3 regions of the Vreelandella aquamarina genome follow, and region 1 is predicted to be linked to each of the others. Evidence: predicted binding sites of a transcription regulator. Region 1 holds the regulator's gene; each other region holds the start of a gene.
What was found. Region 1 encodes FliA, which starts transcription of late flagellar genes. Its sites were predicted from a motif close to CTAAAGTTNNNNNNNNNNCNGCCGATA; they were not measured.
Positions count from the first base shown of each region.

Region 1 (2,262 bases):
ACGAGCCGCACCTACCGCGCCAAGGGCTGCTGGAGAATTTGCGTGATGCCGCCGCGCACTACTTGGACATCGAGCTGCTACTGCTAGCGCGCTGAACGGCTGTCCGCCGAGGTGAAAATGATGCAGCATGGGGACCAACGTATGAGACCGATGGCCTTACCGGTGTGGAAAAACGTTGTACAGTCGTGCATTGGGCGGTTAGCGCTCGCCGCAATGCTGAGTGCTGCCCTGCTGTCGCTTGACGTACAGGCGGCGACCCCCGGCAGCTGGAGTCGCGACGTGCCGGGCGTACTGGTGGCCATGAGTGACCGCACCAGCAACAGTCAGGCGATTGCGCCACCGGCAGGCATCCCGTTGGGGGCGGCGACCCTGTCCCGTGTTCAGTGGCGGTTCGAGGCGCCTCCCAGCCAGCCTATCAACGCGTGGCTGTGTCACCCAGAGCGCTGTGTAGCACTGTCGGGCATGCGTGGCAGCACCACCGCGCTGGAAGGTGCGCTGGCTAATGCGCCGCTGCACTTCCGATTTGCCCTGTCCCCCGGCCAGCGGCCGGTACGCGTGCAGGGTTTACAGGTGATAGTGAACTATCAGTAAAGGTCGTTTAGCCGCGAGGCACGAGGATGTATACAGCACAAGGCAGGATCAAACAGAGTGAGCTGTTAACCCAATACATGCCACTGGTGCGACGTCAGGCCTTAACGCTGCAGGTAAGGTTGCCCGCGAGTATTGAGCTAGATGATCTGATCCAGGCGGGCATGGTCGGGCTGTTGGAAGCGCTGGGACGCTTCGACGCTGCCCAGGGCGCAACGTTTGCAACGTTTGCCAGCCAGCGGATTCGCGGTGCCATGATGGATGAGCTGCGCACCCGCGATTGGCTGCCGCGCAGCGTGCGCCGTTCGGCGCGGGCGATGGATGACGCAGTGCGTCGTCTAGAGCAGCGGTTGGGGCGTCCTCCTGAAGAGGGTGAAATTGCCCGCGAGCTGGAGATGCCGCTGAGCGAATACCAACAGCTGTTGAACGACACCAATAGCGGCCAACTGCTGCCGTTCGAAGAGCTGGTCGCCGATGGCGGCGAGCCCGCCGGGGACGATGCCCAGCACCGGCCGTTCGACCAGCTGCTCGACGAGCAGCAGCGGCAAACGCTGATCGAGGCCATCGAAGCACTGCCCGAGCGTGAAAAGCTCTTGATGGCGCTCTACTACCAAGAAGAGATGAATCTTAAAGAGGTCGGTGCCGTGCTGGGCGTCACCGAGTCGCGGGTGTCCCAGTTGCACAGCCAGGCGGTGAGCCGCCTGCGGGCGCGCCTGCACGAACACGATTAACCCTGGAACTCACTAACCCTAACCGGCGAGGAGCCGTTGATGAACCCATCTACGCTGATCGGTATCTTTGCCAGCATGTTGCTGCTGGTGAGCGTGCTGTTCTTTACCGCAGAGTCGCCCGAAAGTTTTATCAATTTGCCGGGTTTGGCCATCGTGATCACCGGTACGCTGGCGGCGACCTTCATCAGCTATCCGTTGAAGGAAGTATTGCGGGTGGTTCGTCTGGTGGGCTTGGTATTCCGCCGTGAAAATACGTACGTGCGCGACGACATCAACGAACTGGTCGCCATGTCGCGGCTATGGTTCAAAGGCGATGTGCGTGCCGTAGAGCGGGAGCTCGAGCACACCCGTAACCCGTTTCTGCGCACCGGCATCCAACTGGTGATCGCCAACACCAAAGAGGATGAGATTTTCGACATGTTGCGCTGGCGTATCGCCCGCTTGAAAGCCCGCGAACACGCCGAAGCGCAGATTTTTCGCACCATGGCGACCTACGCACCCGCCTTCGGGATGATTGGTACGCTGGTGGGGTTGGTCAACATGCTCGAAGTGATGGATGCGGGTGATCTGCAGGTCATCGGCCCGCGTATGGCGGTGGCGCTATTGACCACGTTCTACGGCATTTTGTTGGCCAATCTCGTGTTCAAGCCCATTGCGGTCAAACTAGAGCGGCGCACCGAAGAGCGTTTGATCACCATGAACATGGTGCTAGAAGGCATTTCTCTGATCACCAAGCGTCGCCTGCCATCGTTCATCGAAGAGACGCTCAACTCTTTCGTGGCGAACTACCATGATGAAATCCGTGACGCCAACGTCAAACCGCGTCCCGACGTAGGCTCCGCACTCAAAGGGTAATGCCATGCTCGACCGCGACTCACGGCATGCCCTGGAGCTGCCCGCTGCGGCGGGGGAGAGCGACGAAAGCTGGTTGACCAGTTATCTG
Region 1 is NZ_CP024621.1:133,908-136,169, forward strand. Features, by position in the region: gene CTT34_RS00620 (hypothetical protein) at 1-95, shown strand, start outside; gene CTT34_RS00625 (flagellar protein FlhE) at 142-591, shown strand; gene CTT34_RS00630 (RNA polymerase sigma factor FliA) at 618-1,319, shown strand; gene CTT34_RS00635 (motility protein A) at 1,359-2,174, shown strand; gene CTT34_RS00640 (OmpA/MotB family protein) at 2,179-2,262, shown strand, end outside.

Region 2 (2,262 bases), 680 kb from region 1:
CGCCACCAGCGGCTGGTCAACGGACTCAATGACGCCCGCCTTGATCGCCGCCCCGGTGATGGCGGCTAACACCGTTTTAGACAGCGATTTGACGTTGGCAGGTGCTGCAACGCCTGGGCCCCCTTGGTGATGTTCATGAATGATGTTGCCGTCATGAGCGACCACCACGGTGTGTAGGCGATCGAGTGCCCGAGCTTGCTGTTCGAGTGCTTGCAGTGAATTGGGAGAGGGCATTTGGGCGACCACGTGGGTGGTTGTCACAGCACTCAGCACGCATGTCAGCGCAAGAGCAATGGTTTTCATGGCAGCACCTAAGAAAGGAAAAGTAAGGTTCTGAAAACCGTGATGAAGCAAGGTTCCCTCAAAGAGGCAATCATGGCGATTACGCAAATCGTTAAAAAGCCTGCTACGCTAAAAGCGCCTATTGAAGGGAAGCAACCCTTTGATTTCCATGAAACGCTAAAGCAAGGAGTGCCGTTATGCGTAACATTATCTATATCATCGGCCTGATCGTTGTCGTCCTGTTTATTCTTTCACTGCTCGGTCTGCGTTAGGTCGTATTCTCAACGACTTAGTGCTATTTGAGTGCTCTGAAACGCCCGCTTCCTTCCAGCGGGCGTTTTCTTTACTTGTCTTGTGCTTCTGTACATCGGTTAGGCGCAGTCAGCGGCACCTTGCCCAAACATATCGAACATCAATTCTCGACCGAGTGGCGTCAAAACGAAGCGACCGTAGTCGTTAAGCATGGCGACATCGCTCTCTTCCAACGTCTTCTGACAAAGCGCCCAACGAGGGTGCTGATGGCGCAGCGCGTCCAGCTCCTGGCGTGACAACCCACGCTGCGGCAGCGTGATCGTTTCGAGCACGTGGCCGCTCTCATACAGCAGCTCTGCCATGCTAGAAAGGCAGTGGCGTAAGCTACGCTGAATGTGAAAAGAGGCAGTCGACGCAGAGGGTAGCGCTTCAGCGGGCATGGGGTGTGGCTCCTGCAATCGCAGCGAAATGGAGTTGCTGCGGTGCATTGTAAAGCAGGGCTGGGTGTTAGACCAAGGTCTAAAGAGGCGGTTGAGATAGATGTCATGGAATCGCCACACAGCTGGCCCATACTCCGCCATGCGTATGGTAAAGCTGATCCGCACAGTAGGATAAATCTCGTACCGAGTGGTTTTTTTCCCTAAAGTTAAGTAGCAGTGGGCCGATAAGTACCATGAGTGAATTAACGTAATTGAACAGTATTGATAAGGGGCGTCAGCACGACAGGCGGCTTTTTCAAAAAAGGACGGTAATGTATGGCTTCCATTTCTTCATTGGGTATTGGTTCAGGGCTTGATCTCAACGGCTTGCTCGATCAGCTGCAAGACGCTGAGCGTGGAAAGCTGGCCCCCATCGAACGGCAACTGGAAACCCAGCAAACCAAAATTTCTTCCTACGGCCAGCTACAAACGGCCCTTTCTGCCTTTCAGGACGCAGCGGATGCTCTCAACGACAGCACACTGTATGAGAGTCTCTCGACCAACGTTAGCGGTGAAGCATTCACTGCCACGGCCAATGGCGAAGCGCAGCCCGGTAGCTATAACGTATCCGTTACTCAGTTAGCCACATCAGGCACTCTGGCAACCGCAGGCGTGTCGGATTCAACCACCGCCCTGACCACAGAAGCGACCACGCTGACACTCAATTTTGCAGGCGCTGATCAAGCTGACGTTGAGGTAGACATTGCTGCCAACAGCACGCTTGAAGAAGTACGCGATGCCATTAACGCGAAAGGAGATAGTGGTGTCTCTGCCTCTATTATCTTTGACGGTGAAAACTACCGACTAGCGCTCAATTCCACGCAAACCGGTGAAGACGCGTCTATTTCAGGCATAACGCTAGGGGCGGCATTTGGCGGGCAGTTGGAATCAGAGTTTACGCAAGCAGGCCAAGATGCGGTGCTTAATGTCAACGGTGTGGCCATCACCAGCCCTTCTAATCAGGTAGAAGGTGCGATTCAGGGCGTCACGCTTAACCTTCAGGCGGAAGGCGATAGCACAGTTAAAGTCGAGCAAGATACCCGTGCAGTACGCGAAGCGATTACTGGCTTTGTCGATGCCTACAACGATCTAAAAGGCACCATTGGCGAACTCACCAGCTTTAATGCTGAAACGGGCGCCGCTGGGGAGCTGCTGGGCGACAGTGCGGTGCGCACGGTGGAGTCGCGTTTACGCAGTGTGCTGGGTGGAGGTATCGAAGGCCAGTTCTCGATGCTGACGGATATCGGTA
Region 2 is NZ_CP024621.1:3,310,424-3,312,685, reverse strand. Features, by position in the region: gene CTT34_RS15750 (serine hydrolase domain-containing protein) at 1-303, opposite strand, end outside; gene CTT34_RS18610 (hypothetical protein) at 376-510, shown strand; gene CTT34_RS15745 (hypothetical protein) at 654-974, opposite strand; gene fliD (flagellar filament capping protein FliD) at 1,290-2,262, shown strand, end outside.
Region 2: the regulator FliA is predicted to act here: its motif matches at 1,175-1,201, upstream of fliD (flagellar filament capping protein FliD).

Region 3 (2,262 bases), 1.4 Mb from region 1:
CTCCATGCCCGTCCATGTACAGCGCTGGGCTTACCCCGTCTGTCGTTTTGGATTGGCGGTGCGTGGCTTGGTCTTTGCGATCGTGGGCAGCCTGTTTATCATAGCGGCTTATCAGTTCAACCCTAGCCAAGCAGGCGGCACGGCGGAAGCATTGAGCACGCTGAGACACCAAGCCTTCGGCCAGTGGCTGCTTGCGTTCGTCGCCATTGGATTATTCGCATTTGGTGTGTACAGCCTACTCACCGCCTTCTACCGCCGCATCAACCCTTCCCTATAGCGACGTCGATCCATGGCCTTCACCTCCACGCGAACCAAACAGTGGTTCGAGCGTATCAACGGCTCGAAAAATATGCTGTGGCTGCTCGCCACGCTCTCCTTTCTGGAAACCATCATCCTACCGATTCCCATCGAGCTTGTGCTGATCCCGCTCATGGCGGTGAACCGGCAGCGTATTTGGGCGATTGCCACCGCCACCACGCTGGGCTGTTTGGCGGCCTCCATCGTGGGCTATGGCGTGGGCATGGTGCTGTATCAGTCGGTGGGCACCTGGTTCATCGACTTCATGGGAATGGAGCAAAGCTATCAGGCGTTTCAAAGCTTCTTCGACCAGTACGGCTTCGCCGCCATTTTAGCGATTGGCATTCTACCCATCCCGTTTCAGGTGGCGATGATCACCGCTGGGCTTTCCGGCTACCCGATCGTGCTGTTCGCCTTGGCCGCCCTGATTGCCCGCGGGCTGCGCTACTATGGACTAGCGTGGCTCGTGCACCGCTTTGGTCACCGAGTGGAAAGCATGTGGAGACACCACGCGCTGACAACCAGCTTGGTACTGGGTAGCGTGGTGCTGCTGGTAGTGCTGGGGATGCAGGCGCTGGCAGGATTGATCGTGTAGAAAAAACACCATAGCCGCCAACGTTGGCGGCTATTGATGGGCGCTCAAAGCACGTTACTGCACGTAATACCCACTCACCCGCCACGTGCCCTCTTCCAGATGTGGCGTAACGACTTCAACCACGCGCTGGTTGTTCGTGAACTGGGTTTGAAAAGCGAACTCTTTGTAGTCGTTGCGGGGGGCACCCGGCATCGAGGTGTACTGCGACATGCGGATGCGCCGCCGAGACTCCACGCTGCCTAGCTCGCTACGTGCCAGCGTCACTACCCGTTGCAGCATAGTAGGCGACAGCGGCGTTTTCAGCAGCGGCGACGACTTTTCCCACGCCTGTTCGTACTCACCTTGATCGATCGCTTCCAACCACGCCAGCGCGGCCGCTTCCGCCGCCTCGACGCTGGACGCCTGCGCATAAGTAGTCAACGCCAGCAACAGAGCGGAGAGAAATAGAGCAAGGGGTTTTGGCATAGCAGCCTCTTATGGCAATCCAACAATTCGTGCGACTTAAGTAGTTATCGGAACATCACACCATTTCTTTAATCACATTACCCCTAAAGCGATAACCAAACTGTGAAAGAGTGCAAAATCACTCACTCAGCCGCCGCGTCATAAAACAGCTATTCGGATCTTGCTGATAATCGCCAAACGGCCCGCAGTACTCGAACCCGAACTTGGCGTATAACCGCCGGGCAGGCTCGAAAAAGGCCATCGACCCCGTTTCCAAGCTCAGCGTGTAATACCCCCGGGAGCGCGCTTGCTCCAATAAATGCGCCAAGAGCTGAGCGGCGACGCCCTGCTGGCGGGAGGCTGGCGCGGTGCGCATGGATTTCAGCTCCGCTTGGCCGTTGCCCAGCGACTTCAGCGCCGCACACCCTAACAGCACGCCGTCCCGCCGAGCGCAGTAGAAGGTAATCTCTGGCGCTTTGAGCGCCGTCACATCAAGGGCATGAATACTTTCAGGTGGCGATGTGGCGTGCATATCGGCCATATGCTCTTCAAGCAGCGTTATTACGTCTTGCTCTTCCAATGTCTCAACGCGTATTTGCATACGTGGCTCCCCTGCCTTCGCTTCTCAAACCCCAATCGCTCGTTTACTATGCGCCACCCAATGTATTTCAGCCCTCACCATTAGGCCACTATGTCCGTCAACGCACTCTACACCGACCTTTCTGGCTACTACGATTTGATGTGCGTCGACATCGACTACCAGGCCCAGAGCAACGCCATTCGTCGCCTGCATCAGATTTTTGGCAACGAAGGCAAACGCCATCTGGATGTCGCCTGCGGCACCGGCCCCCACGTACGTCATTTTCTGGATGCTGGCTTCACCAGCAGCGGCTTGGACATCAACCAGCCGATGCTGGATATCGCCG
Region 3 is NZ_CP024621.1:1,538,365-1,540,626, reverse strand. Features, by position in the region: gene CTT34_RS07490 (DUF1206 domain-containing protein) at 1-277, shown strand, start outside; gene CTT34_RS07485 (YqaA family protein) at 290-892, shown strand; gene CTT34_RS07480 (DUF4019 domain-containing protein) at 947-1,357, opposite strand; gene CTT34_RS07475 (GNAT family N-acetyltransferase) at 1,476-1,937, opposite strand; gene CTT34_RS07470 (class I SAM-dependent DNA methyltransferase) at 2,028-2,262, shown strand, end outside.
Region 3: the regulator FliA is predicted to act here: its motif matches at 1,403-1,429, upstream of CTT34_RS07480 (DUF4019 domain-containing protein).